One region of the Halomonas qinghailakensis genome, then DNA from elsewhere that is predicted to be linked to it. Evidence: predicted binding sites of a transcription regulator. Region 1 holds the regulator's gene; each other region holds the start of a gene.
What was found. Region 1 encodes FNR, which switches genes on or off when oxygen is low (the NO sensors DNR and NnrR bind a similar motif). Its sites were predicted from a motif close to TTGATNTANATCAA; they were not measured.
Positions count from the first base shown of each region.

Region 2: trhP (prephenate-dependent tRNA uridine(34) hydroxylase TrhP) is a predicted target of FNR. The motif match lies at 5,891-5,904, and genes of this name have one in related genera.
Region 3: dsrO (sulfate reduction electron transfer complex DsrMKJOP subunit DsrO) is a predicted target of FNR. The motif match lies at 4,886-4,899, and genes of this name have one in related genera.

Region 1 is NZ_CP096973.1:2,381,059-2,391,196, reverse strand. It holds gene ccoP (cytochrome-c oxidase, cbb3-type subunit III) at 1-273, shown strand, start outside; gene ccoG (cytochrome c oxidase accessory protein CcoG) at 489-1,922, shown strand; gene M0220_RS11095 (FixH family protein) at 1,930-2,454, shown strand; gene M0220_RS11090 (heavy metal translocating P-type ATPase) at 2,451-4,928, shown strand; gene ccoS (cbb3-type cytochrome oxidase assembly protein CcoS) at 4,925-5,146, shown strand; gene M0220_RS11080 (sulfite exporter TauE/SafE family protein) at 5,143-5,838, shown strand; gene hemN (oxygen-independent coproporphyrinogen III oxidase) at 5,965-7,407, shown strand; gene fnr (fumarate/nitrate reduction transcriptional regulator Fnr) at 7,466-8,218, shown strand; gene ttcA (tRNA 2-thiocytidine(32) synthetase TtcA) at 8,215-9,183, opposite strand; gene M0220_RS11060 (3'-5' exonuclease family protein) at 9,250-9,897, opposite strand; gene M0220_RS11055 (putative nucleotidyltransferase substrate binding domain-containing protein) at 9,903-10,138, opposite strand, start outside.
Region 2 is NZ_CP096973.1:1,410,736-1,420,873, reverse strand. It holds gene rpmJ (50S ribosomal protein L36) at 13-126, shown strand; gene rpsM (30S ribosomal protein S13) at 250-606, shown strand; gene rpsK (30S ribosomal protein S11) at 659-1,045, shown strand; gene rpsD (30S ribosomal protein S4) at 1,058-1,678, shown strand; gene M0220_RS06655 (DNA-directed RNA polymerase subunit alpha) at 1,804-2,799, shown strand; gene rplQ (50S ribosomal protein L17) at 2,839-3,225, shown strand; gene M0220_RS06645 (serine hydrolase) at 3,490-4,842, shown strand; gene M0220_RS06640 (DMT family transporter) at 4,942-5,817, shown strand; gene trhP (prephenate-dependent tRNA uridine(34) hydroxylase TrhP) at 6,007-7,371, shown strand; gene thiE (thiamine phosphate synthase) at 7,444-8,064, opposite strand; gene thiM (hydroxyethylthiazole kinase) at 8,054-8,863, opposite strand; TPP riboswitch at 8,890-8,985, opposite strand; gene M0220_RS06620 (hypothetical protein) at 9,106-9,450, opposite strand; gene M0220_RS06615 (DUF2237 family protein) at 9,605-9,979, opposite strand.
Region 3 is NZ_CP096973.1:2,724,332-2,734,469, forward strand. It holds gene M0220_RS12600 (molybdopterin dinucleotide binding domain-containing protein) at 1-2,831, opposite strand, end outside; gene nrfD (NrfD/PsrC family molybdoenzyme membrane anchor subunit) at 2,824-4,011, opposite strand; gene dsrO (sulfate reduction electron transfer complex DsrMKJOP subunit DsrO) at 3,995-4,771, opposite strand; gene M0220_RS12615 (XRE family transcriptional regulator) at 5,047-5,319, opposite strand; gene purE (5-(carboxyamino)imidazole ribonucleotide mutase) at 5,537-6,049, shown strand; gene M0220_RS12625 (5-(carboxyamino)imidazole ribonucleotide synthase) at 6,062-7,201, shown strand; gene M0220_RS12630 (sensor domain-containing diguanylate cyclase) at 7,365-9,008, shown strand; gene M0220_RS12635 (conjugal transfer protein TraX) at 8,986-9,810, opposite strand; gene iadA (beta-aspartyl-peptidase) at 9,920-10,138, opposite strand, start outside.

The sequences.
Region 1 (10,138 bases):
GCAGAGCGTGCGGCTAGCGGTGAAAGTACGTTCCTTGCGGCTTGTGCGGCATGCCATACACCAAGCGGAACGGGTAACATCGCATTAGGCGCGCCCAATCTGACAAATGACATTTGGCTTTATCAGGCACCAGGCCAAAGCGTTGCCGACTCTGTCCGTCAAACGCTGCGTAATGGTCGTAATGGCCATATGCCAGCGCAAGCGGCTTACATTGGTGAAGAACGCGTTCACTTGGTCGCAGCCTATGTCTACAGTTTACGCTTCAACGACTAGCCTTTCGTTAGCGGTATAGACATTGGTGCATGACAGGGTGCGGTTTCATACCGCACCCTTTCTTCATCTATCGCTCATCCAGACAACTTCTCTATCCGTTACACTATGATTTAGCGACACGGCATACAGTTGCGTTATCTCTAACGTTACGGGTCTTAACGCCACGATATCTATGTTGCCGCCCACTCCTGCCTTATTGAGCTGTGATCATCGCCATGGAAAAAATACCTAGCCAAGATATTACACCGTCTGTGGGGCACCATACCCCTGGAGAGAGCACAACTCAGGATATGTATGCTAAGCGCCGTCATATCTATGTGCGCGAAATTAAAGGTTTATTTCAAAAAGTTAGACGCAGCGCTAACTGGGCGCTCATGCTCGGTTTTTTTCTGCTCCCTTGGCTAAACTGGGGTGATCGACCGGCGGTTTGGTTTGACCTACCAGGCCGTGAATTCCATATTTTTGCTGCCACCTTTTATCCGCAAGAGTTCGTCCTACTTTCCTGGCTACTTATTATCTGTGCCTTTGGGCTGTTTTTTATCACGGTTTTTGCTGGGCGCGTTTGGTGCGGCTACACCTGCCCTCAAAGCGTCTGGACCTTTTTGTTTATTTGGCTTGAGCATCGTATAGAAGGCTCTAGAAACCAACGTATTAAGCTCGATAAGCAGCCCATGACTGCTGATAAAATATGGCGAAAAGGGGCCAAACATACCGCTTGGTTATTGATAGCCCTGGCCACTGGCGTCACTTTTGTGGGCTATTTCACCCCCATTCGAACGCTAGTAATGGAATTACCGACGCTAGAAGCCCATGGCTGGTCCTATTTTTGGGTTGGCTTCTTTTTAGTATTCACCTACTTAAATGCTGGCTGGCTACGCGAGCAGGTGTGCATTTATATGTGCCCCTACGCTCGCTTCCAATCCGTCATGTTTGATCGCGATACATTAATTGTGTCGTATGACGAAGCACGCGGTGAACCAAGAGGCCGACGTAAAAAATCGCTTAGCCACACCCAGGCAAGAGAAGCTGGCTTTGGCGACTGCATTGACTGCGAACTATGTGTTCAAGTCTGCCCAACGGGTATCGATATTCGCGACGGGCTGCAATATGAGTGCATTACCTGTGCGGCTTGCATTGATGCCTGCGATAGCGTCATGGATAAAATGGGCTATCCTAAGGGCCTTATTCGTTACACAACAGAGAATGCGCTAGAAGGTAAAAAAAGCCATATTTTGCGCCCTCGGCTATTGGGCTACTTTGTCGCGCTGATTATCATGGTGGCAGCATTTGCATGGGCAGTTAATGACCGCATTCCGCTTAGCTTCGATGCCGAACGCGAGCGTACTCAGCTGTATCAAATGACTCGCGAAGGCCAGATCAGCAATGTTTATAGCATCACAGTACGTAACCTGGATAACGAACCGCATACCTATCAGATCAGCGTGTCAGGTCTGCCTAGCTTAACCCTGGATCATACGTCGATTAGCGTGCCTGCAGGCGAGTCGCGCATTCAGGTTGTGACCGTACTTGCGAACCCTCAAGACTTAAACCAGCCTAGCCACCCCATTACTTTTGCGCTTCAAGCAGTGCAAGATGAGCAAATCCGTCAGGAGCGTGAAGCTCGCTTCTTAGGTAATGCCAGGAGATAAATGCGTTATGTCAGATTCACCGATTACACCCTGGTATAAGCAGTTTTGGCCATGGTTTTTATTGGGCCTACTGTTTTCATCCATTGTTGTCAGCACGACCTTTGCAGTTTTGTCGATCAAAAGCTACGACGGCATGGTGGTACAAGAAGATTATTACGAACACGGCAAAGCAATTAACGTGGTGCTCGCAAAACAAGAGCAAGCACGGGCATTAAATTTAAGCGCCGAGCTACGCATTGATCCGCTGACCAGTGATATCGTTGTTGATCTTGCTGGCGATGCTCGTCCAGACAAGCTCTACCTCGATCTGATCTTTCCCACTGAAGATGACCGCGATCAGTCGTTTGTTCTAGAGCATGTCCGCGACGGGCGCTATATCACCCAAGGCCCAGACAATCTACGCTATCGCTGGTATCTACAGCTACAGCCAGAGCAAGGCGGCGACGCTGACTGGCGACTAATCGGCGAAGCACGCTTCCCTGATGAAAACACTATTGCACTACTACCGGGTGGACGCTCGGAGAACGAATGATCAAGACCACCCTTAGCTGCTATCACTGCGGTAACACGGTGCCCGATGGGGCACCGTGGCGTATTAATATTGACGACACCCCCCAACCACTGTGCTGCCCCGGTTGCGAAGCCGTCGCTCATGCCATCGTCGATGGTGGTTTGGAAAGCTACTATCGCTATCGCACCGAAATGCCCGAGCGCCCTGATGAGCGCCAAGCTGCCAAGGCAGAAACTTGGTCAGTATTTGACGACCCTGGTTTACAAGCGCAGTTTGTTCACCCCGAAGGAGATGAAGGAGAAGTAAGGGCCACACTGGCGATAGACGGTATCACCTGTGCAGCCTGCGCTTGGCTCATCGAACACCGATTGAACGCACTAGAAGGGGTCACATCAAGCGCCGTTAACCTAACCCATCACCGCCTTCGCGTTAGCTGGGACCCAGAGGTTATTAACCTTTCTCAATTATTCGCTGAACTAGCGGCCATTGGTTACGATGCGCAGCCCTACGAGCCTGACCAAGCCCAAATGCGCTTGCAACATGAAGAACGCATGAATGTGCGTCGCCTAATTGTTGCCGCCGTAGGCATGATGCAAGTCATGATGTTCTCTATTCCCATTTATGTATCGGGGCCAGGTGAGCTTAGCGAAGACTTTTACGCTCTGTTTCACTGGCTATCATTTGCTCTCGCAACGCCCGTGGTATTTTTCTCAGCGCAGCCTTTTTTCCGTAACGCATTACGCGACCTGAAAACAGGTGTGCTTGGCATGGATGTGCCCGTTTCATTAGCCATTGGCGGTGCTTATTTGGCAAGTAGTTACGCGGTACTGTTTAACGTTGGCGAGGTCTATTTTGACTCAGTGGCCATGTTTACCTTTTTCTTGCTGTTTGGCCGCTACGTGGAAGGCCGGGCCAGACGGCGCAGCGGCCATAGCGGTAATGCGTTGAGCGGTGTTTTACCTGTGTCTGCCATTCGCTTAGAGCAGGATGGTAGCGAACGCATCCTGCCTGCCAGCGAACTCACGGAAGGCGACCGAGTGCTAATTAAACCCGGCCACGGCGTGCCGGCTGATGGCATTATCGAAGATGGCGAGTCCAGCCTCGACGAGTCGATGCTCACTGGCGAGTACTTACCAGTGACCCGTCGAGTAGGCGAATGCGTGGTGGGTGGGAGCCAAAACATGGAAAACCCACTCGTCATGCGGGTTACCCATGCAGGAAACAGCGCCAGGGTTGCTAACATCGTTGACTTAACGGATCGCGCCTTTGCCAGCCGCCCACGCCTTGCCCAAATGGCGGCGCGGATGGCTCACCTGTTTGTACTACGACTACTGATCGTTACCGCCTGTGTCACCGTCGCGTGGTGGTTTATCGACCCCTCCCGTATGTTATGGGTACTGCTTTCCGTATTGGTAGTGACCTGTCCTTGCGCACTGGCACTGGCAACCCCCACGGCACTAACAGCAGGACATGGCCAGCTGCGCCAGCGAGGCGTACTGATTACCCGTGCCGACGCGATTGAATCACTCTCCAACGTCACGCGGGTTATTTTTGATAAGACCGGCACATTGACTCGCGGCGAAATGCAACTGACTCAAACTCAACCTATTACCCAACAGCCTCTCACCCACCACCATACCCCACTCAGTGAGGAGCATGCGCAGGCTATTGCCGCGGCGCTAGAGGCACATTCAGAGCACCCCATTGCCAGGGCGTTTCGACCGTTTCGGGATGCCACCCTGCAAGCACGCAACGTTAAAAGCGTGACCGGAAGCGGCCTTGAAGGCACGTTGAACGGCGCAACATGGCGCTTAGGCAAACCAGACTTTGCCACGACAGCCGCCCTGGCTCCACCAGGATTTGGTCAATGGTTGCTACTCAGTGAAGATAATACGCCACGCGCTTGGTTTAAACTGCACGATGGCATTCGAGAAGATGCGGCCCAAACCGTTGCTGCCCTTCAAGCCCGCGGGCTTGAAGTGGAGCTGCTCTCCGGCGACACGCAAGAAGCGGTAGAGAGTTTGGCAGAGCAGCTCAACATCACCACTTGGCAAGCTGGTAAATCGCCTGAAGGCAAGCTTGAACGGTTACGTGAGCTGCAAGCCAATGGTGAACGAGTCGTGATGATCGGTGACGGTATCAATGATGTACCGGTATTGGCTGGCGCTGACGTCGCCATTGCTATGAACGGCGCCACAGACCTTGCCCGCACACGAGCCGACGCGATATTACTGAGTCCACGTCTAATACGTATTTTTGAAGCCATTGATATTGCCTGCGCCACGCGTCGCATTATGCGTCAAAACATGATGTGGTCGGTTTGCTACAATTTTTCGGCTTTGCCCTTGGCAGCGATGGGGTTAATTCCCCCTTGGCTGGCCGCAATTGGCATGTCACTAAGTTCCTTGGTGGTGGTAGGTAACGCATTACGTCTCACGCGCTGGCGCACACCTTCTGTTACTCAGGCTGGCCTATCCACACCGGTGAGTGTATGACAATCTTATATTTATTGATTCCACTTTCACTGATTTTGCTGGGCCTCGCGGTGTGGGCGTTTTTCTGGGCCGTTAAGCATGACCAGTTTGACGACCTCGAAGGTCCCGCCCACCGTATCCTGTTTGACGATGATGAGAATGACCTGCCCCCCGAACAACGCGCCGAGCGTAAAAAAAACGTGTCTTCTTCTCAAGACAATCAAGAGCCACCCGTATGAATCCCACGGGATTTGATTTACCGCCACTACTCGCTGCGTTTGTCTTTGGCTTAATGGGTGGCGCTCACTGTATCGGCATGTGCGGCGGCATTATGAGCGCACTCACGTTTGCCGTACCACCTAGCATGCGGCACCCAGCCCGCATGGGTGGGCTACTGGTTAGCTATAACGCGGGACGCATTCTCAGCTATATGGTGGCAGGCGCTAGTGTAGCGGCACTTGGCACACTGATCTCTCTTTCACCAAACGCACGTATTGCGCTCCAGGCGTTCGCCGCAGTAATGCTGATCTTAATGGCGCTCTATATCGCTAACTGGTGGAAAGGACTACTAAAAGTAGAGGCAGTCGGACGATATCTTTGGCGTTATATAGAACCGGTGGGAAGACGCCTGATGCCGGTTGTGCATCTTCCTCAAGCCTTCGCCCTTGGCGCACTTTGGGGCTGGTTACCCTGCGGTTTAGTTTATTCAATGCTAGCTTGGAGCCTAGCCATTGCAGACCCAATCGACGGTGCTCTTCTAATGGGGGCTTTTGGCCTCGGCACCCTACCTGCCTTGCTGGCAACCGGCCTAGCAGCACAGCAGCTGAGCCATTTAATTCGTCACCCTGCCACTCGCAGCATTGCCGCACTGTCAATCATTGGCTTTGCACTTTGGCAGCTGTGGTCTCTAGCACCTTACACTGCGCATTAAGCAGCCCCCATAGCTTGATATAGCTCAACGCTTTCAAAGTGCTACTGCACTAGCATAAGGATCAACAGCTGAGCGACATCGCTCAATTTGATTACATCGCTTACTTTTCACTTTGGAGCGTTCATCATGTCAGCCCATGCTACTGCTGCCCTCTCATCAACATCGTTCTCATCAACACCCACTGAAGTACCTAGCGCAACTGCCTGGAATGAAGCGCTACTGCGGCGTTACGACAAAAGTGGCCCGCGTTACACCTCCTACCCGACGGCGCTTGCGTTTCATGAGCAGTTTGGCACCGCTGACTTTACCCAGGCGTTAGAACGCAGTAATGCAAGCCGCCGACCGCTTTCCCTGTATGTACATGTACCGTTTTGTCGAAAAATTTGCTTCTACTGTGCATGCAATAAGATTGCAACGAAGAATACCGCTCTTGCCGAGCCTTACCTATCCCGGCTAGATCGAGAGATGGTGCTGACTGCACGCCATTTAGACACATCGCGCCCAGTTCAGCAGTTGCATTGGGGCGGTGGTACTCCCACGTTTCTTTCTTTAGCACAAATGGGAGACCTGATTGATCGCCTCGACGCCCGTTTTGGTTTATCTGGTTCAGCGGACCGCGATTACGCGATTGAAATTGATCCCCGCGAAGCAGACGTCTTTACCCTGCGCCATTTGCAGTCGCTTGGCTTTAACCGCTTAAGCCTGGGCGTACAGGATTTAAACCCGCAGGTACAAAAAGCGATTAACCGTGTGCAGCCCCGGGTGCTTACTGAAACACTCATGGAAGAAGCGCACCGCCTTGGCTTTCGCTCGCTCAATCTTGATTTAATCTATGGGCTGCCCTTTCAAACGGAAAAAAGCTTTGCTGAAACACTGGGCCAGATTATCGAATTAAATCCTGCCCGCCTGTCAGTATTTAACTATGCCCATATGCCCACCCGTTTTGCCCCTCAGCGACGTATCAATGAAGCAGACCTCCCCAACGCTGACGAGAAGCTGGCAATATTGCATACCACCATTGAGATGCTAACTAACGCAGGCTATGTGCATATCGGGATGGATCACTTTGCGCGCCCAGATGATAGTCTTGCAATTGCTCAGCGCAACGGAACCTTGCAGCGCAATTTTCAGGGTTACTCTAGCCATGCACAGTGCGATTTAGTTGGATTAGGCGTCTCCGCCATTTCACGGATTGACGATGTTTACGCACAAAATCCGACTCAGCTTGATCAATACGAAACATCTTTAGATCAAGGTAGGCTGGCAACCGTCAAAGGATTAAGGTTAAATAAGGACGACCTAATACGCAGAGACGTCATTGAGCGGCTAATGTGCGATATGTGCATTGATTTAGCAGCCATAGGAAAGCGTTGGAACATTGATGCTAGCGACTATTTTTCCACTGCTCTTGAACAGCTGCGTAACGCTGAACAAGATGGATTAGTCACTTTTCATCAGCAAATGATTAGCGCCACCCCTATTGGTCGGCTGTTGATTCGCCATCTAGCAATGGCCTTTGATGCTCGCCTCGCGGATCAGTCGACCCAACGCTACTCAAAGATTGTGTAAGCTTCTTGAGACGTCTTGCCCCAGGGCCTATCATGGCTAACGAGAAAGGGAGAATGATATGCCACACCCCGTCAGCCAACGACGCTCACTGTTGCAAGAAGCACGCTGCCAAACTTGTAGCTTAAGCTCACTGTGTCTACCGCTCGCATTAGAACTTGAAGACATGAGCCAGTTTGATGCGATCATCCGTCGCCGTGCACCACTCAAAAAAGGCGAGCCACTGTTTCGTCAGGGCGACCGTTTTACCAGTGTGTATGCCGTTCGCTCAGGCAGTCTAAAACAGGTGACCAGCGAAGGTAATGGCAACGATCAACTGACAAATTTCTACCTGCCCAGTGAACTGGTCGGATTGGACGGCATCGATGAAGAGCACTACCCCGGTAGCGTGATTGCCCTGGAAACTACCACAGTGTGCGAAATTCCGTTTGATCGTTTGGATCTACTTTCTGAAGAACTTCCGGAACTGCGTGGACAGCTATATCGCAGTATGAGTAAAGAGCTGCGAGACGATCGGCGCATGATGCGCTTGTTATCACGCAAAACTGCCGATCAGCGCTTGGCCAGCTTTTTAGTCACGCTTTCAGACCGTTTTCGCCGGCGCGGGTACTCGCCTTACAGCTTCAGGCTTTCTATGTCCCGCGCAGACATTGGTAATTACTTAGGCTTAGCGGTAGAAACGGTCAGCCGAATTCTTAGTCGCTTTCAACAGCAAGAAGTGGTCGCGGTTTCGGGGCGCGAGGTTAATATTTTAGATATGCAGCGTCTTATTACACTGGCTGAAGAAGAAGAGCAGCCGACTGCTCTACGCTAAGACTCAACGCTAAGCGTTTGAATACGGCGCTCCATCAGCGCCGCCTGCTTGGCTTCTAGCCCTGTAAAGTCAAACAGCTGGCGATCTGCTAGCTGTGAAGGCGCCACATTGGTCACCGCTTTGAACATGCTTTCTAGACGCCCTGGGTGCTTTTTATCCCATTCGGCCAACATATCTTTTACAATTTGTCGCTGAAGATTGGGCTGAGAGCCACACAAGTTACAAGGAATAATGGGGAATTCCATTAGCCTGGAAAATTCCACAATATCAGCCTCTTTGCAGTAGGCAAGGGGTCGAATGACAATATTTTTGCCATCATCTGACAAAAGCTTAGGTGGCATTGCTTTTAAAGTGCCTCCAAAGAACATATTTAGAAACAGTGTTTCCAAAATGTCTTCACGATGATGCCCTAACGCAATTTTTGTCGCACCAATCTCTTCAGCAAAACCATAAAGTGAACCACGCCTTAATCGAGAACAAAGCGCACAGGTCGTTTTGCCCTCTGGGGTTTTCTCTTTCACCACTGAATACGTATCACGCTCTAGAATGTGGTACTCAACACCCAATTTATCCAAATACTGGGGCAGCACATGCTCTGGAAAACCTGGCTGCTTTTGATCCATATTGACAGCGACCAAAGAGAAGTTAACCGGTGCATTTCGCTGTAGGTTGAGCAGTATTTCCAGCATCGTATAGCTATCTTTGCCACCAGACAGGCACACCATCACCTTGTCACCTTCACCAATCATCTGATAGTCAATAATGGCATTGCCGACTTCTCGCCGTAAGCGCTTTTGCAGCTTATTGAATTCACGCTTCTGCTTAGCATCGTGATGGTCGGACTGCGCCTGAAGGTGATCAACAGAACACTTGTCTGCAGAAGTATTTTCAGACGCTGCGGGATCAAAATAATCAGGTGATAGCATAATGTGGGCACTGCCGATGGTAGAAGAAGCAGCGGGCATTCTAACAATACTCGTTCCCTGCACCCAACATAAACGGGCTAATTCAACGTTAATAGGAATAATACGCTAAACGTGCCGAGCTGCCTCACGTTGCAAACGTAGATACAAAAGAGCACTCGCCGTTGCATCCCCCAATACGCCGATCCATTGGAAAACTGGCATTTGCCAGCAAGCTAATGCTTCTGCAATCTGACTACGCATCTCACTCTGAGGATGTAGCCGGCGTAACTGGCGATAGTGCAGCTTTCCAACATCGACCTGGGCGTTAGGCAAACCAAATCCTATCCCTAATTTGAACAGATGGTTCAGGTGTTCCAACGAGCGCTCTAACTGCCAACCAATTAGCGGCCGATTACCAATAAATTCAGCCAACGCCCCAAGATGCTCGGCGTTAGGCATGAGCACTTTGTCAGTCGCATACAGCTGCTGGTGTCGCCGCAGCGTAGCGCTGTTGCTTCGCTCATCTGCCAAGGTTGCCACCCAAGCTTGGCTGGTATGCACTCTACCCGGGCTAAAGATAACCGCAGCTACACTAACCACGGGCGATTGGCCTGGGCTAACCTGACAAGCAAGCGCTACCATCTCCTCCCCCATGTAGGGCTGAAAAAGCCAAGCGTAGGAAGAGTCTGCCCAGCGTCTACGGTCGCTTTCACGCTGCATTAATGTACGTAGCGAGCCACTAAATAGTGACATATGCCGGTCTAACAAGCGCATTCCGCTCACGAATACTCCAAATGATAACGATGGGAAAGCCGCTGTTTAAAATCTTTCACGATATGCAGCGCCTCACGCAATAGGTCACGTTCAAGGGATGAAAGTTCTTGCACCACTACACGGTTACTACGCTGCTGATTCGACGCTTCTGCTGTTTGCAACTGCTGCTTTAAACGTAATTCAGTAAACAGTGCCAACGCTTCGCCCAGGTCATCAGCAAAACGGCGATCAAGACGACCAT
Region 2 (10,138 bases), 970 kb from region 1:
TTGGAGAGAACGATGAAAGTTCGAGCTTCCGTAAAGAAGATGTGCCGTAACTGTAAGATCATTCGTCGCAATGGCGCTGTCCGCGTCATTTGCATCGAACCGCGGCACAAGCAGCGCCAGGGTTAATTCCTGGGTTGTTTTTAAGCGGGTGCCGGCATACCCCTTGCCATAAGGCTTATAAAGGGGTATGCTGTTGCGCCTTTTGTAGATGAATAAACGAGCAAGCCGCTCAAATTTCGGAGTAAGCTGATGGCCCGTATTGCAGGCGTCAATATCCCGGACAACAAGCATGCGGCGATCTCGCTGACCTATATCTTCGGGATTGGCCGTACCCGCGCACAGCACGTTTGTGCTGCTGCCGGTATCGCGCCTACTGCCAAGATCCAGGATCTATCTAGCGATGAGCTTGATACCCTGCGTTCTGAAGTTGGCAAGTACACCGTAGAAGGCGACCTTCGTCGTGATGTTACGCTTAATATTAAGCGTCTCATGGACTTAGGCTGCTACCGTGGTCTGCGTCATCGTCGTAGTCTTCCGCTGCGTGGTCAGCGGACTAAGACTAACGCGCGTACCCGTAAGGGCCCGCGTAAGCCGATCCGCAAATAATACGCAGGCTCTTTAATAGAGAGTTGACGTAAAGACAGGAATAGACATCAACATGGCTAACCCGCGTAGTAACCGTAAAAAGGTTAAAAAGCAGGTAGTGGACGCCGTAGCGCACATCCACGCTTCTTTTAACAACACGATCGTGACGATCACAGACCGCCAGGGCAATGCTCTTTCATGGGCAACTGCCGGTGGTTCGGGTTTTCGTGGTTCTCGTAAGAGCACCCCGTTCGCTGCTCAAGTGGCAAGTGAACGTGCAGCAACTGCTGCAGCCGAGTATGGTGTGAAAAACGTAGACGTGCTGGTCAAAGGCCCCGGTCCTGGCCGTGAATCCGCTGTGCGCGCTCTCAATGCCGCCGGCTTCCGCGTGCAAAGCATCATTGACGCGACGCCCATTCCCCACAATGGCTGCCGTCCGCCTAAGAAACGCCGCGTTTAAGGAGACAGATTCATGGCTCGTTATATTGGACCGAAGTGCAAACTGTCTCGTCGTGAAGGCACCGATCTCTTTTTAAAGAGTGGCGTGACTCCCTTCGAGAAAAAGTGTAAATCCGAGCAAATCCCGGGTGTACACGGCCAGCGTCGTCAGCGTCTTTCCGACTACGGCTTGCAGCTTCGCGAGAAGCAAAAAGTACGCCGTATGTATGGCGTACTCGAAAAGCAGTTCCGCAACTATTACAAAGAAGCCGCTCGCCTGAAAGGTGCGACTGGTGAAGTATTGTTGCAGTTGCTTGAATCCCGACTGGATAACGTCGTCTACCGCATGGGCTTTGGCTCGACTCGCTCTGAAGCGCGTCAGCTGGTCAGCCACAAGGCGATTTCTGTGAACGGCCGTACTGTTAACGTTGCTTCTTATCAAGTGAAGCCCGGTGACGTTGTAGCTGTTCGCGAAAAGGCGAAGAACCAAGCACGTATTCAACACTCGTTGACCATTGCGGCCAACCGTGGCGACATCGCTTGGATCGAAATCGACGCCAAGAAGATGGAAGGCACTTTCAAGGCTCTGCCTGAACGCGGTGACCTGACTGCCGACATCAACGAAAACCTGATCGTCGAGCTGTACTCCAAGTAAGCAGTTTGATTTACATTTCTGCTTCTTGAGACCTGGGCGGGGTAGCAAAGCTAACCGCCCAGATGCTCTTGAGTAGTGTGCTCTAGAGTACTCAGTATCCGTTTGGCAGCCTGAAAGGTGTTCATATGCAGCGTTCAGTGACAGAGTTTCTTCGCCCTCGCGACATCAAGGTCGAAGAAATCAGCGCACATCATGCCAAAATCGTTCTCGAACCGTTCGAGCGCGGCTTTGGTCACACCCTGGGGAATGCACTTCGTCGCATTCTGCTTTCGTCTATGCCCGGCGCTGCCGTGGTAGAGGCTGAAATTGCCGGTGTAGAGCACGAATACAGTGCACTCGAAGGGGTGCAGGAAGATGTCATCGAAATCCTCCTGAACTTGAAAGATGTTGCGATCAAGATGCACAGCCGCGACGAGGCGGTGCTCTCGCTGAACAAGCAGGGCCCAGCTGTCGTCACCGCTGGCGACATTGCGCTTGATCATAGCGTCGAAATCGTCAACCCGGATCACGTCATTGCTCATGTCAATGAAGGTGCCGAGCTGAAAATTCAGCTTAAGGTAGCGCTGGGTCGTGGTTACGAACCGGCTGACGCTCGTGGCTCTGATGAGGAGACACGTGCAATTGGCCGCCTGCAGCTGGATGCCACCTTCAGCCCTGTTCGGCGTGTTTCCTATTCGGTTGAAGCCGCTCGTGTTGAGCAGCGTACCGACCTCGATAAGCTAATTATCGATCTGGAAACCGACGGTACACTGGATCCGGAAGAGGCTATCCGTCGCAGTGCGACCATTCTGCAAGAGCAGCTGGCCGCCTTCGTCGACCTGGAAGCTGACAAAGAACAGGAAGTCGAAGAGGAAGAGGATCTTGTTGATCCTATCCTATTGCGCCCCGTAGACGATCTTGAGTTGACAGTTCGCAGCGCTAACTGCCTAAAAGCCGAGAATATTTATTATATTGGTGATCTGATCCAGCGCACTGAAGTTGAGCTGCTGAAGACACCTAATCTTGGTAAAAAGTCTTTGAATGAAATCAAAGATGTACTGGCAGCGCGTGGCTTGTCCCTCGGTATGCGGCTGGAAAATTGGCCACCCGCTAGCCTGAAGGACGACAAGGCCTCCGCGTGAGTGTCGACTCGAGTCCCAGTTTGGTAAGGAATTACAACCATGCGTCATCGTAAGAGTGGTCGTCATCTGAATCGTACCAGCTCGCATCGTCAGGCCATGTTTAAGAACATGTCTGTCTCGCTGGTCGAACATGAAGTCATTAAGACAACCCTGCCTAAGGCCAAGGAACTGCGTCGCGTTATCGAGCCGCTGATTACCTTAGCTAAGCAGGATAGCGTTGCAAACCGTCGTTTGGCATTTTCCCGTACGCGCTCTAAAGAAGCCGTCGGCAAATTGTTCAACGAGTTAGGTCCGCGTTATGCCGAGCGTCCGGGTGGCTACATCCGTATTCTCAAGTGCGGTTTCCGCACAGGCGACAACGCACCTATGGCGTTCGTTGAGCTAGTAGATCGCCCGGTTGTTGAAGAAGCAGCGGCAGAAGAGTAAGTTTCTCTGCGTTGTCACTCAGCAAGAATGAAAACCGACCCCCTTAGGGTCGGTTTTTTTTGGTCTATTCATTGTGTTTCCAAGCGATATACTGCTTAGTTAATTCACTTGCCGAGTTACCGTGCTAGTCTTAGATCGTTAAAGTGTGCTAATCAGGACATTCGCAGGCAAGGCGACATCACGCCAAATAAGAAAGGGGCATGTATGGCAACAAGGGGAATGTACTCAACAAAAGTCGCGTGTTGGTGGCTTCCATTGTCTCTGATGGTATTGCTGTTGGGGATTGCGACAGCTGCCCAGGCAAATCCGCGCTATGCGGGTATCGTGGTAGATCTGGAAAACGGGGAAGTTTTGTACGCCGAGAATGCCGATGAGCGTCGCTATCCTGCATCGTTAACCAAGATGATGACGCTGTACCTTACGTTTGAAGCATTGGAAAGCGGCGAACTTCGTTTAGATCAGCCGCTGCCGGTGTCTGCTCAAGCTGCAGCAATGCCAGCCACTAAATTGTGGTTATCGGCAGGTAGTACTATTCCTGTAGATACTGCTATACGTGCGTTAGCAGTGCGGTCAGCGAATGATGTCGCTGTCGTAGTAGCCGAAGCGTTAGGAGGAAGCGAACAACGCTTTGGGGCAATAATGACAGATAAAGCTCGTGAATTGGGAATGAATGCCACTACCTTTCGTAATGCCTCTGGTCTGCCTGATGATCAACAGGTAACGACTGCTCGAGATATGCTGACCCTCTCCGTTCGAGTGATGAAAGACTTTCCTCAGTACTATCACTATTTTGGGCTGCAAGAATTTACTTATCGCGGTACCCGCCATACCAGCCATAACCGTTTAGTGAAAAACTACCCAGGGGCAGATGGCCTTAAAACCGGCTTTATCCGTGCATCGGGTTTTAACGTGGCGACAACGGCTGTTCACGACGGTCGTCGTTTGGTGGGAATTGTAATGGGGGGCTTTAGTGGGGCGTCTCGAGATACTCATATGGCTAACCTATTAGACCGTAGCTTTGCACGTGCAGCCCTACGAGACCAGCAGACATGGCTGGCGAATACCAATTTTTCTAGCGAATATATGGCTTTTTCTGGTCCTGTTGCTCGCCCCCTTTCTCGGCCTGTAACAACGCCACCTGCAGCTAGTCGTCCCGTACTGGCGAGTGACGGCACTACTAGGAATGATTTAACCGCGACCAGGTTGTCCCCTTTACCAGCTTCTTCTACGCCGTCTGTCGAAGTTGAAGAGCGCCTTTCACGCTCAATGGAAGAAGCGGCGGAAGCATCTACAACCAATGCCCCAGACCCACTTGCTGCTTTTCTTGAACGTGAGCGAGAGCTTGCCGGAGTGCCCCAGGGAGCAATCTCCTCAGATAGCTGGGGCATTCAGGTAGGGGCTTTTAGCCAAGCGGCACGCGCTGAGCAACTGGCACGTCAAGCAGCTCAACGACTACCCCATGAAGTGGGTGGACGTGTTGCTATCGATGCGCTAGAGGGCCAAACAACAGTATTCCGCGCTAGGGTCGTGGCACTGGATGAACCGCGTGCAAGGCGTGCCTGTAGGTCGTTAAAGGCGCAGGGTATGGAGTGCATGGTGGTCAACGCAAGCTTATAAAGCCACACGACAATCGCGACCCCGCCAGTGTCCCATTGGCGGGGTTTTTTATTAGTGTTGAATTCCGCTAGATAGTGTCTGGAAAGTAAGGAGAGCATCGTGACTACGTCGTTAAAAGGCATTCTCTGTATGTGCTTGGGGGTGCTGTTCTTAGCGTTGGGTGATGCGGTGTCGAAATGGCTAGGTGAAGTGCATTCGCCGTTACAGATTATTTTCTTTCGTACCTTAGTGTCATTACCGTTAATTGCACTCTTGGCTTATTTCTCAGGTGGATTACGCAAGCTGCGTACCGCGCGGCCTCGTGTGCATTTGTTAAGAGGGCTAATTTACACTGCCACCATGGTCTGCTTTGTTTGGGGGCTAACGCTGATGCCGCTTGCCGAAGCCACAGCGATTGCATTTGTAGCGCCGTTGTTTGTCACGCTGCTGTCGGTGCCACTGCTTGGTGAGCGTATTGATCCACCGGTACTGATAGCATCGTTAGTTGGTTTTGTTGGTGTATTAATCGTGGTTCGCCCAGGTGGTGGCGCGTTTCAGGTGGGCGCGCTGACCCTTCTGGGGGCGGCAGTTTTCTATGCATTGCTGATGATTACTGCGCGTCGCTATGGTGCTCGGGAGCACCTATGGGCAATGGTATTTTATATGACGTTAGTACCTTTTTTACTGACAACTATTAGCTTGCCCTGGGTGTGGCAGACCCCGCAGCCCTGGCACTGGTTGGGTTTTTTAGCCGCCGGTGTATTAGGTATCGGAGCCACCGCATTTATTACCTTAGCCTTTCGCTTTGCCCCAGCGGCTATTGCAGCACCGTTTGATTACACGGCCATGCTGTGGGCGGTACTGTTGGGTTGGTGGTTCTGGGGAGAACTGCCTGACCTATGGGTATGGGTGGGCAGTGCGCTGATTATGGGCAGCGGGCTAGCGATTGCCTACCATGACCGCCGTACGACGCTGAAGCGTCGCCCAACTGCGTAAACGTGTTGGCCGCTGGGTGAGCAACAGCGTTGTTACCTCTAAGGGTTATCAAACAACTGATTACGGCTACTTTTTGATCTGGATCATCAAAGTTGGTAGCTGGGCAAGACAGAGGGCTTGAGCTGGTTATAATCCGCCACTCTCATCATAAGCGCTCCTGCGCCATCGTCCTGACAACGGTGACTATCTATGCAAGCTCCTGAATTACTCTCGCCTGCCGGTACTTTTAAAAATATGCGTTACGCGTTTGCCTATGGGGCTGATGCGGTGTACGCAGGTCAACCTCGCTATTCACTTCGGGTGCGCAACAACGATTTTAAAGTCGATAATTTGCATCGTGGTATTGACTACGCCCACGCGCGAGGCAAGAAGTTCTACGTTGCTTCTAACATTGCCCCACATAACAGCAAATTGAAAACGTACCTGCGGGATATGGAGCCAGTCATTGAGGCGGGGCCGGATGCGCTGATCATGTCAGACCCGGGACTGATTATGATGATTCGCGATCGCTGGCCGGATCAAGAGATTCATCTTTCGGTGCAATCTAACGTGGTGAACTGGGCCGCTGCGCAATTCTGGCAGCGCCAAGGTATCAGCCGCATTATTTTATCTCGGGAGTTATCCCTTGAAGAAATAGGTGAAATTCGTGCCGAGTGCCCTGGCCTAGAGATCGAAACCTTTGTTCACGGTGCGCTATGTATCGCTTATTCTGGGCGCTGCCTGCTATCGGGCTATTTTAACCACCGTGACCCCAATCAAGGTACCTGCACCAATGCATGCCGTTGGAAGTACAACACGATAGCGGCTACCCAAGATGAGACAGGCGACCTGATACCTGCCGGTGTTAGCACGTCTGCCGCCGACCAAGACGAGCTCTCGGCGCTAATTGAAGACGTTACTCGCCCCGGTAAATTAATGCCGGTGTACGAAGATGAACACGGCACCTACATTATGAACTCGAAGGATCTGCGTGCGGTACAGCACGTAGCGCGCCTGACAGAAATGGGTGTGGCATCGCTAAAGATCGAAGGGCGGACAAAGTCCCACTACTATGTTGCACGCACCGCACAGGTTTACCGCCGAGCAATTGACGATGCCGTGGCTGGCCGTCCCTTTAATATGGGGCTAATGGATGAGCTTGAAAACCTAGCCAACAGGGGGTACACCGAAGGCTTCTATCGGCGCCATGTACACGATGAATTTCAGAGCTATGAGCAGGGCAGCTCTATCGGTGTCCACCAACAGTTTGTCGGTGAAGTATTGGGCTACGATCCCGTGCGTGGCTGGCTAGACATTGAGGTGAAAAACCGCTTTGAAATAGGCGATGGCATGGAGCTGATGCTGCCAAGTGGAAACCACCGTTTTGTGCTTGACCATATTGAGAATACCCGCGGCGAAGCCCAAAAGGCCGCTCCTGGCTCTGGGCACCGGGTACGTATCCCAATGCCAGGCGTCAGCATCCCTCCTGAACAGCTAGAGTTTGCGCTTTTAATGCGCGACCTCAAGCCAGCAGGATCTATTGCCGCGGTTCAACTCGGCGTACCTGCTGCTTAAATTATCCTTAAGATCACGCACAGTTGTTGCGTGGTCTTAAGAGACCCGTTAAGAGCGTCGTTAGGAAGATGGTTACAAGCGGTCGTGGAAAAAGGCCTGCGCGGCTAAGCGTGGGTCTGGCTGACCACAAATAGCAGAAATAACCGCAATACCGTTTGCCCCAGCGGCTTTCACTTGAGCCATGTGTTCAGCTTTTAGTCCACCAATCGCGACACTGGGGAGTTGGCAAGCATTAGCAAGCCATGCCAGCCCATCAAAGCCAATTGGCTGGGCGTGATCTTGTTTGCTGCCAGTTGCAAAGACGGGCCCTAAACCGACGTAATTGAGCAGTTCGACGGGAGCTTCCTGAAGTTGGGCAGGGGTGTTAATCGAAAGCCCAATAATGGCGTGCTGGCCGAGAGTGTTTCGCGCTTCTTGAACAGCCGTGTCGCTTTGCCCGACATGTAAGCCATCAGCTTGGCTGGCTAACGCCACGTTCAGACGATCGTTAATAATCAGTGGAACGCCACTACCTGATAACATCGCTTTGAGGCGTTTGGCCTGGGCGATCATTTGCTCGTCACTCGCGTATTTATCGCGTAGCTGCACCATGGTAATGCCGCCTTGTATAGCCGCTTCGACCGTCTTTTCAAGGCCAAATTCGGCGCATAGCTCAGCATCAGTAATGAGATAGAGCGAAAGATCAAACGGCATGCACTGCCTCCAATTGAGCAAAAGTTGAGAGATCGTCGGGCGTTAACTGATAGAGCGTATCCAACAGCGCCACCTGGAAACTACCAGGGCCTTGAGCCTGCTTACCTGCGCGACTGCCCGCTATGCTAAAACATGCTAAGGCGGCCAAACTGGCCTCCAACGGCTGCTCGTGATTGGCGGCCACAAAGCTTGCCACTAGCGCACTCAGTCCACAGCCTAAGGTAGTCACGCGGGGCATTAACGGGTGACCACCTTTAAGCCGATAATGATGGGTGCCGTCAGTGATGACATCTGTCTCACCGGTAACCGCGACGACGCAACGATGTTGTTGTGCTAGCGCAATGGCTGCGGTCGTGGCTTCTTGAGAACTGGTGGTGGCATCAACGCCTCGCCCCAGGCTAGCCAAACCGTTAAGCGCTTGGATTTCCGAGGCGTTGCCGCGAATAACGCTGGGTTGATAAGTCAGCAGCGTCTTGCACAAACGCTGGCGAAAGGTGGTGGCACCAACCGCAACAGGATCGAGCACCCATGGAATATTGTTTTGCTGGGCGGTGCGCGCAGCGATAACCATGGCGTCAGCCCAAGGGGAAGAGAGGGTGCCAATATTGATCGATAGCGCGCCAGAAATAGCGGTGAATTCAGCCACCTCTTCTTGCGCATGTAGCATGGCAGGGGATGCGCCTGTCGCTAATAGCAAATTAGCGGTGCTGTTCATCGCCACGTAGTTGGTAATGCAATGTACCAGTGGTGTCGCAGCGCGCAGAGCGATGAGGTAATCGCCGAGTGGGCGTGAAAGCATAATATCCTCCCGGCAGGGGGAGGTGGTGCAGCCGCACCACGACTCCCTACGCCGGCGTTATCCGGTTCAGGTTCAAAGGGTGCTTCTCAGCCCATTAGTCATGGGCGCCCCTGTCGTGGTAGTACTATCCTTGGCTTAGATCAATCTGTAAAGCCTGAGGGCTTTCGCGCTACTAACTGTCTTAGCTATTAACAGACTACCAGTTAGCTATTAGCTAACAGTTAGCTATTAGCGAAGCGCGATTAGCGAAATGCGATACGTGTACCGTAAGTTAACATTTCATCGGGAGTTATCGCTTTTCCTTCGACACCAATCATTTCATCGCCACACTGGTCTGCAAAGGTAAGCACGCCATGAGTAAGGCCTAATTGGCCTAGAGTATCGCGAATTTCACCAGTGCCCAAAAAGGTACTGACATGGCCTTGGGCATTGGTTAAATCAGAGACACCGTTAGCGTGATGGAAGCGAACTTTATAGATGCCATCCATGGATTCGACTTCCACAATAGGCGAAAAGCCATTCTGTATGGCGCGGGCCAACTGCTTGAGTGTTAGATGGTCGCCGAGGGTCATATCAATCGCAGTCATGACAAACTCCAAGTGGATACCGTTAGTAAGGCATCACAGTGTTCTCTAGAGGAATGCTACAAGCGAAGTTAGTAAAGGTAATTAAGTTTTGTAAAAATACACACTAGAGTGTAGAAGGTTTGCATAGAAATTCCAGGATTCGAAGCGAAAGCACTTAATGAACAGCATCCAGTGCATGCTGCTGCAGCTTGATGAATGGAATAATCTCTAATGTTTTCTCATGAGTGCCAGACAATAACACTGGTGGAGCCAAGCCAACTTGTGCAGCTTCCTGCCAACGGTTGGCACAGACACACCAGCGGTCGCCGGGCTGCAGGCCTGGAAACCCATATTCTGGGCGTGGAGTCACTAGGTCGTTGCCTTGAGCTCTTGAAAACGTTAAAAATTCTTCGGTTACCATCGCGCATACTGAGTGCGTACCGACATCATCGGGCCCTGTACGACAAAAGCCATCGCGGTAAAAACCGGTTTTAGGGTCATGGCAGCAGGGCGTTAATGGTTCACCTAGCACATTGCGATCACGAGACATAGTGGCTCCTCTGGCATAGGGCGGGCTAAGCTAAGGGCTAGCTAAACGATGCCCACCTTTTAAATAGTGAAACAGCATGATGAGGTAAGGTAGTGCATCAGGTGCTGATAGACTACGTACGTAAAAGCTTACGTACTTAAAAACGTCTGTACTTAAAAG
Region 3 (10,138 bases), 340 kb from region 1:
CTTCCGCCTGGGCTTTCAATGCGGATGGTGTCGCCATGCTGGATGCCGAAGCGCTCGGCGTCTTGGCGGTGCATTTGCACAGGATTGTACGGCTTGATCATTCTTAGCCGCTCGTTGCCAATGGCGTAAGAGTTCATCAGGTTAGATTTGAATGAAAACGCTAGCAGCGGCCACTCCTGCTCTGTAAATACCTCGCGCATGGGTCGCTTGTTGGCGAGCTGGGGCAACTTGTGACAGGGCACGCCGCTGTTGGGGAGCCCGTTAGTGGTATCAATGCTGGTGCCTACCGACTCGTTGTAAATACACAGCGTTCTTTTCCACTGGTGCTTCAAGTGCTCGCCGACAAAGTGTTCGCTGGCATCCTCGAAGCGCCCGCCCCGGGCGTAAAGATAGGCAACGCGGCCGCGCTCGTCGGCTTTAAGTGTACGTTCGAGTTTGGGCAGCAGCGGGGCAATGCCGCCGTGAGTAATGTCTGCGGCGCTCGCTTCTGGCAGCGGTTCATCTTGAAAGGCGATATTGGCGGCCGCCCGTAGGTAGTAATCTTCAGCGCGGTTGAGCGGGTGAAGATTGCCATCTGCATCGGGAATAGCGTTGTCGCCGAAGCCTGGCAGCCCTAGCCGTTTAGCAACGGCGATAAAGAAGCTGTCCATAGATACTGGCTCGCCTTCGGCGGTTTTTTGCTGGCGGGGTTCTACCACTGGCCAGCAGGCGGTGGAGAGTTTGCCCAGGGTGCCTTTCCAGGAACCAGCAAAGCCCCATACTTCGTACATTACCGAATCAGGCACAATGTAGTCGGCGTAGCGGTTGGTTTCGTTGATAAACCCATCAACGGCCACAAATAGACCTAACCGCTTGGGGTCTTTCAGCTTATCGACAATCACACCTTTCAGGCCAGCTTGACCATAAATCGGGTTAGCCATACAGCCAATCACCGCTTTGATGGGATAGGGGTAGCCATCCAGCGCGGAAGGTAAGTGCTCGGTAAGCGTTGGCGGTGCCAATGAGCGCCAGGGGGCTTTCGCAGGGTAAGGACTTTCGTCTGCCGCGACCTTGCGCTGATACTCCGATGATTTCTCATAGGGAAAACGTGAGCGGGAGAGAAACACCCCTTGAGGGCCACGCTTGCCAGGGAAGTTGGCGAGGTCGTAGCGGGGGCCTTCGCCGGTGCCGCTGTAGGTGCCGCCACCCACGGCGCTGCCACCTTTCATATTGTAGTTGCCAGCCAGCAAGTTAAGCATTTGCACACCAAACGCGGCGTAAAAGCCATTGCCTGACATCATGCCGCCGTGGCAGTTAACGGCGGCTTTTCTGCCATGGCTAGCATAACGTTGGGCAAGCTCGATAATCTTTGCCTTGGGAATGCCGCAATGTTCAGCGTAGGTATCTATGTCGTACTCATTGGCGGATTCACGCAGTAGCGCAAGGCTAGTTTTGACGGTGACCGTCGTGCCATCCGCCAGGGTGACTGGACGTTCGGCAAACAGCTCGGCGGTCATTACCTCTTCACTTAGGGCGAGTTCGCCCTCTGACACCACTACCGGTATGTCGGCATCGCTACCTGGGTCGGCAAAACCAAGGTCGCTGGCGCGCAAAAAGTAACCCCGGCGCGGGTGCTCGAAGGTATCAATCACTAAATGCGTGGCGTTGGAGTGGGTGGTTTCGCCTGCTGCATCGGCGGCAGCTTGGCCGGGCAGTTCAAGAAACGCCTGCGCATAGCCGTCGTTTTCCAGCAGCCACTGAATAAGCGCCATGGCAAAGGCGCTGTCGGTGCCAGGGCGAATAGGTACCCAACGATTGTTATCAGCGGCGTGGGAGGTGGCAGCGTTCAGCGCAGGGTCTACCACCACATATTCCAGCGTACCGGCGGCGCGTGCCTGTGCAATCAAGCGGCCCTGGCGCTTAAACGGGTTGCCTGCTTGGCTGGGCGCGCAGCCGATATACATAATAAAGCGTGCGTTCTGTATATCTGGCTTTACGTGAGCGTTAGTGACGATGTTGTTCATCACTGCCCCAGAGCCCATGCGGAATGCCAAACCACAGTAAGCGCCATGGTGGCCATAGTTGCGGGTCGCAAAGGCGTTTAAGGTGAAGCGTTTAAGTAAATCTGAGCGCCCGTAGTCGGTGGCTTCCATGACCATCAGCTGATTAGCCTTGGGGCCGTACTCCGGATTGTTGGGGTCAATCAGCGTGTCATGGTCGCGAATGTCACGCAGGCCGTCTACCTGACCTTCACCGAACAGGTCGCCCCCTTCGCAAATTTCCTCGATCAGTTGCTCAAACGATATTTTTTGCCACTCGCGGCTGCCTCGTTCACCGACCCGCTTAAGGCAGTGGTCGACACGAAATGGGTTGGTAATTTGGCTCATCATCGCGTTGCCCCTGGCACACGCGGTAGAGCGGTTGACTTGGCCCTGTTCTGCGTAAGCACTCACACTGCGCAGCGCATCCGCCACCGGCGTACGCATAGGCAAATGGTCATCGGCAGAAAGCGGATGATAAGGGTTGCCAGAGACTCGTAGCACTTCACCGCGGGTGTCATCGACTCGCACGCGCACGCCGCACTGGGTGGTGCAGCCGTAGCAAATGGTAAAAGCGACCCGCTGGTCGGGTGTTAGGGTGAGTTCGCCGGTCGCTAAATCAACGCGGTATTCAGGCGTTAACGAGTTGCCATGAATGTTGTGCAGCGGTTTTTCACCGGCGCTGCCGGTAATGCCTTTGGCCATTTTGGCTAGCGGGTCGGCGTAGCCCACTGCAAAGGTAGCGGCACCGCCAGCGGCAGCAGCCCCTTTTAGAAAGCGACGGCGTGAGGGGTCTTGAGCAGACTTAGCCATGACTAGGCGCTCCTTTATTAGCAGTAAGTGGGGCGCGAGACGCGTCTTGGTCGTTGGCGGATAGCTGACCACCTTGTTGGGCCTGTCGCCACGGAAGTAATAGGTCGATCAGTAAAATGGCCGCCAGCCACAGCCCGAAGGTGCCGACAATGCCTAAGATGCCGGAAGAGCCAGCAGGAATGCCGTAGTGGTGGAAACCTGCACTGTTGCGGGCTACGTGTTGAACATCCATCAGCACTACCCAGCGGAACATCCAGCCCATATGAATGGCCACCAGTCCCAACAACCATGCCCAGGCAAACAGTGCTGGCTGGCGCTTTGCTGAACGCGTTACTAGAAATACAATGCTGGCAAATAGCGCAACGCCGGTAATGCCACCCCACAGTGCGGTACTGCGCCAAGAGGGGCTGTAGCGGACAGACTCCAGCGCCGCCGCCACTGAGCCAACGTGGGCATTCAGGCCATCTAATAGCCAGCTAAGCGCGATAAGCCCTGCCAGTGCACAAAAGGCCAACAGGACATAGAGCATTTGCCGGGTGGTGGCGGATGAGCAGATACCGCTCACACGGTTTAACACCAGTACTAACCCAGCGGCGGCGATAAATCCGGTGGCGACCAGCATGGGCGGTAGCCAAATTGTGTTCCATAAGGGGCGAGCTTTGACGATAGCCAGTTCCGCGCCGGTATAGAGCATGATGCCGCTAGACAGTAACAAGGCGGCTAACCCCACTATTGCCACCAGTACTTTGGGCGTTGAACCACTGCCCATGCTCAGCCACTTGGCGATCAACCCGCTGAACCCCGCTGCCTGTTGCTGAGCTTGCAGTGCGGGACGCCAGGCCAGCCAGGCGAAGCCTAAGACGCTGATCAGATAGAGCGGCAGTACCACGCTGCCAATCGACATCCACGAGTGAGTGTTGGCATAGGCGTAGAAGTGCCAGAAGCGCAGTGGCTGGTGCAGGTCTGCTAATAGAGCCACCGGTGCGACTAACGTTGTGCTGACGCAGGCGATGAGCGCTAGACGTGCGGTGGGCAGCCAGGCTTTTTTGCCAAAGATTAATGCCGGGGCTGCTAGCCATAGGCTCGCGTAGGAGACGGCGATCATAAAAAAGTACTGTACCGCCCAGGGATACCAGGCGATGTCGTAACGGGGTGCGAGTAATTCAATGGTGGAATTCATAGCCCATCTCCTGGCCGTGGGGGTCGAGCACTTCAAGCGCCACGGGTTCTGCCACGGGGCGTGTGGTGAATCGTTCGTCCATACCTAAATAGAACACCTGGGGGAGGGTGTTTTTTTCTGGCTGTAGCACCATAAGGGCGTCGCGATGCTCGTTGATCAGACGGCTGATTTGGCTGTCTGGATTGCGCATGTCGCCGATAATCCGCGCGCCGCCTACGCAGCTTTCAACACAGGCGGGTAGCAGCCCAGCTTCTAGACGATGGGCGCAGAACGTGCATTTGTCGGCGGTTTGAGTGCGTTCGTTAATAAAGCGTGCATCGTAGGGGCAGGCGTTAACGCAGTACGCACAGCCGACACAGCGGTCGCTATCCACCACAACGATGCCATCTTGCTGTTGGTAGGTCGCTTCAACGGGACAAACTGGCACGCAGGGTGGGTTTTCGCAGTGATTGCACAGCCGGGGCAGCATAAACGTAGCTAGCTCACCACTCTCTTGATGCTGCACTTCATACTGGGCAACTGTGGTACGAAATTGGCCTAACGGCGCGGCGTTTTCGATATGACACGATACGGTGCAGGCCTGGCAGCCGATACACTGGCGCAGATCAATCAACATGCCATAACGTTTGGTGGGGTCGCCTTCGCGACGAACAGGCTGCTGATTGATGCCTGCGCTGGCAAGGCTGGAAAACGGTACTAGGGCAGCGCCTGCACTTAGGCGAGCCAGCTGGCCTAGTAACGACCGGCGTATGGCGTCCATAACGCCTCCTTAGCTAATAAAAATGTCGCTGTTACCAACGTCGCTAATAAAACGTCGTTGTTGCAGGCGAATGAGGTGAATACGCTAAGGTTACGCCTTTGGTTGTATAAAAAATTGATGCGTGTCAATGGGTTAGTGCAGGTTTCTTAATGCTCCCTTAATCTTAAAGCGCTAACGATCTGTTTTAAAACGAAAACAGGCTAGCCCATGGGCCAGCCTGATAGTAAATAAAAGATAAATATGGGGTGAATAGTGACGTTAGGTAGCAACTGTTGCTATGGCGTCTCCAGCTCTAGAGTGCGACGTAAGACATTGAGTTCGTCAATGCCTAAATGCTCTAGCCTTCCGGCGAGTAGGTCGCTGATCTTTTGCACTGGAAGCCCCGCCCGGCGGGCGATTTCGCGGCTTCCCAAATCTGATACGGCGATCAGGCGGGTAATGATACGCATAAGGCGCGTACGTTTTTCTAAATCCCTGACATCGAGGTCAGGGCTGCTTCGCGGAGGATCTAGCGTGTCTGCGTGAGCAGTTGAGTATGCCGTACTCATGGGACTCCATCAGTCTGAAATGACAATCACACAATGCCGCCAAGTCGCGCGCTTTTCAATGCTACTTTGATTAAAATTTCGATCTATTTACAAACGCGCCCAAAAGCACACGCTCTGGTAGACTATGCGCCTTCTAATTTCCTGGTAAGCCGCCTGTGGTTAGCGGCTTGTTAAACGCTTTATTGCTTTCGTAGGCCTTTGGCCGAGGAGTTTTTGCATGTCGAACAGCGCACCTAAAGTGGGCGTGATCATGGGGTCGAAATCTGATTGGCCCGTCATGGAGCACGCAGTGGCGATGCTAGAGCGGCTAGGTGTTCCTTATGAAACCCGCGTTGTCTCTGCCCATCGTACCCCTGACTTGCTGTTCGACTATGCTAAAAGCGCTGCTGAACGCGGCCTGCAAGTGATTGTGGCTGGCGCTGGCGGTGCTGCCCACTTGCCCGGCATGGTGGCCTCTCAAACGGCGCTGCCGGTGCTAGGCGTGCCGGTGGAATCTAAAGCGCTGAAAGGCCTAGATTCGCTGCTTTCCATCGCCCAGATGCCTGGCGGCATTGCTGTTGGCACACTGGCGATTGGTAAAGCGGGCGCGACCAATGCTGGCTTATTGGCGGCACAGATTGTTGGTTTGCAAGATAGTACCGTGCGCGAAGCGGTTGAGACCTTCCGCGCTGAGCAAACCCAACTGGTGTTGGATAACCCAGACCCACGGCCTGATGCGGAAGCGAACTAAGGAGTTCTGGTCATGAACGCTAGCATTTCAAAAAACATCGGCGTATTAGGCGCAGGCCAGCTGGGCCGCATGCTGGCGCTGGCGGGCTACCCGCTAGGTAATCGCTTCACGTTTTTAGACACTACCGGCAACCCGAGCGCAGGTATTGGCGACGTCATCGTCGACCCCAATAACCAGCACTTGGCAGAATTTCTCGATAAGGTCGATGTCGTGACCTATGAGTTTGAGCACCTGCCGGTCGCGCTGATAGAGCAAATCGAACAGCACAAGCCTGTTTACCCAGGAAGCCGTGCCATCGCGGTGTGTCAAAACCGGGTAGAAGAGAAAGCGCTGTTTGACCATTTAGGAATTCCGACGCCTGCTTACCGTGTGGTTGAAAGCGCTGAGCAGCTTGAAGCGGCGGCCAATGAGTTGGGCTATCCGGTGGTTGCCAAGTCGGTCACCGAAGGCTACGACGGTAAAGGTCAAGCGGTGTTAAAAGCGCCGGAGCAGGCGGAAGAGGCGTGGAACAGCATTGGTCATCGCCAACTGATTGTTGAAGCGTTTGTCGATTTTGTGCGGGAAGTTTCGATGATTGCCGTGCGCGGTCGCGATGGGGAAGTGGTGTTTTACCCCATGGCGGAAAACCAGCACGTGGATGGCATTCTGCGCTATTCGGTTGCGCCACTGCCGGACTTAGCAGCCAGCGTTCAAGAGACTGCTGACAGCTACATTCGCATGCTGTTGGATGAGCTGGAGTACGTAGGTGTGATGGCATTGGAGTTATTTCAAACGCGTGATGGCAGCCTGTTGGCTAACGAAATGGCTCCACGGGTGCATAATTCCGGTCACTGGACCATGGACGGTGCGGTCACTAGCCAGTTTGAGAATCATCTGCGTGCTGTTCAAGGCCTGCCGCTTGGCAGCACCCAAGCCATTGCGCCGACCTGTATGGTGAATGTGATTGGGCACGAAGGCGACAATGCCGCAATGCTGGCGATTAGCAATGCGCACTTGCACCGTTATGACAAGGAAGAGCGGGCAGGGCGGAAGCTGGCACATGTGAATATCGTCGCTGACACGCATGCCGAGCTGCTTGAAAAAGTGCGTGCCTGCCACACACTACTGCCGGAAGCTCCGCCCGTGGCGTGGAGTTTTGAAGCATCGCTTTAATTTTAATAGTGAACACTGTTGAAGCCGCCTATTTCTGGCGGCTTTTTTATTGAGTTAATAGGCTACGTTTACTTGGTAAACGTGCTAAAAGAGATAGCAAAGGAATAGATGCAATGAACTAAAAAGATTGGTTTATAAACCAGCTTATTAAAAGGAAGTTTGTATGGCACCCCCTGCGACGATTTCTGGACGAGCATCCGTAAGAGAAACCGCGACTGCCTCGGGTCTACGCAGTGACTATCAGCGTGAACACCATTTAACACAACTGCGCTTACGCGGTGAAAAAGTGCGCCTGCTTTACGATAATCTTTGGCAGCCAGTGTTAAGTAGTGTGGCAGCCGGCGGGCTCTTGATAGCTGCGATGTGGCCAGTGGTGGACGCTAGTTTGTTAATTGGTTGGTTTATAACACTTACCGCGATTTCTGGACTGCGTTTGTTGCTTGCGCAGCGTTTTAAGCGCTTGCCAGCTGCGCATCAACAGCGCCGCCGCTGGTTGCGCTGGTTTGCTATTGGCGCTATTACATCTGGCTGTGTCTGGGGAGCCACAGGTCTGTTGCTCTTTAGCCATGACCATCCGGGACAAATTGCGGCGCTTTCGATTGTTTTGGCGGGTATCTCTGCGGGAGGCGTTACCACGCTTTCTTCTGTTTGGTGGGTCGCGCTAGGTTTCGTGTTGCCAATTTTGCTGCCCCTAAAGCTGCAGTTTTTACTACAGGGTTCGCCGCTCTCTGTATTGATTGGCTTAATGCTGGTGCTTTTTTTAGGCTTGATTGTCACTACGAGCCGCCGTTTTAGTCGCACTATTCACGACAATATTGCACTGCGGGTAAGCATGGCCTCGCGGGAAACGCAGCTGCGAGAAAGCGAGAATCGCTATCGTTCTATATTTCAGCACTCACCGCTAGGGGTATTGCACTTCAATGAGCAGGGAGTGATTACTGACTGCAACCGTAAACTGTTGGACATTTTAGGCGTTGGGCGGGCACAGTTGATTGGCTACCACATGCTGGCCCGCTCTGCTGATCATGAGGTAGCGCAAGCCGTTAATGATGCGCTAGAAAAAGGTACGGGCTATTACGAAGGCACTTACCGGTTCCCAAAAGCAACTGCTGGGATACCGCTAAGGGCGTTTTTTAACGGCGTGCTAAGCGCCAGTAACCAAATGATTGGTGGGGTGGCAATTATAGAGGACTTTACTGAGCGTAAACGCAACGAAGCAATTATTTATCGCCAAGCTTACTATGATGCGTTGACCGATTTACCTAACCGCCGACTCTTTATTGAACGCTTAGAAAAGCTGTGTAATGAGCGGATTAGCGAGCAGCGCTTTGGGTTAGTGATGTTTTTGGATATGGATCGTTTTAAGCTGATTAACGACACCTTAGGCCACGCGGCAGGCGATGATTTATTGGTGCAAGTAGCAAGGCGCTTAGAGCAGTGTTTGAACGAGGGTGACATAGCTGCGCGTTTAAGTGGTGATGAGTTTGTGCTGTTAGCATTATTTGAAGAGCTTGCTTCAGAGGAGCTGGATCAACAGGCCGAGCGTTATATGCGTAAAGTTCAGCAGGTATTGTCAGAACAGTATCGGTTGGAAAAACGCTGGTTAACGGTAACGCCGAGCATGGGGTACACCTGTTTTAATGCGTCTAAGTGTGACCATAGCGACGTATTAAAACAGGCAGATATTGCAATGTATCAGGCCAAAACCGAGGGTCGGGCTCGGCTGCGTCGTTACCAACCCTGGATGAGCGAAGAAGTAAATAAGCGTATCGCAGAGCCTGTCATTACCCCGCCAGCTGACCGCTAAGCAACAGCCACAATGCAATTAGCGCAAAGTGACCTGGATACCAAGCAAGCCACAGGCGACGGGGCATGGCCAAAGCAACAGGAGGGACGCGTTGGGCGGCACCTGCTGCAAGCATGAGCACCACTACACAGGTGCCTACGGTAAATGATTTGGCCATGTCGGAAGCATTCATTTGACCGGCTATCCAAAGTGCGGGAAACGCGGCTAAACCTGCCCATAAGCGCGACTTCAGCGCGTCGCGGGTTTCACTTAGCGCCTGCATAGCAAACATTAAGAGCGGGATCAGTAGCAAACCGTTATGACCGTACTCGACCCAGAACCCTAGCAAATACCAAACGGTTACGCCTACTGCTGCGCCTAGCAGTAACCACGCTAACTCAAGGGACTGCTGTTGATAGTGCTGCCAACCTTGGCGAACCAAGGCTCCCAGCGCTAGACCGCAGGCAAGGGTGAAGCAGACGTTAAGAATAAAATCGTCAGACGAGCGCGGCATCAGCATATAAGGAAGCTGAGCCACTAGGCCAATAACCAGTATGCGTCGTGAGTAACGCAGTGGGTTGCGGGTATTAAACAGCCCGTGCCAGGCTACCATGGCCGCAAATAAGGGAAACGCAATACGGCCAATCGAAGAACCCGCCCAGCTTAAGTCCCAGTCTCCCGGTAACACATAGCGGGTAAGGTGATCCACGGTCATGGTGAATAGCGCCAGCCATTGCCCCCAGGCAGTCCAGTGAGATGAGGGGCGCATATCGCGAGCTGGAGCTGTCTCGGAGGATACGTTTGCAGTAGTTTGTTCAGCCATGAGACTTCCTTGTGAATTTTATACTGGTTTACAGACTCAATTTGGCTGAGCAAGTTCGGTACTCGGTCAGGTGGTAAGGTGTCTGGGAATGTCGGTTGGTCGTTCAACCTTAAGGGTTACTACCGTAAATTGATTTGCCCAGGGCCCATACTTGGTCAATCGCCCAGCGCCCTTCTGCGAGCACGATAAAGTCGGCGTCTGCTCCTTCTTCTAGACGCCCTTTACGGGGCAGCTTTAGGATGTCCGCAGCGGTTGTTGAAGCACATCTCAGCGCCTGCTCCATAGTGATGTGATGTTCATTGATACATTCACCCAGCACCTCGAACAG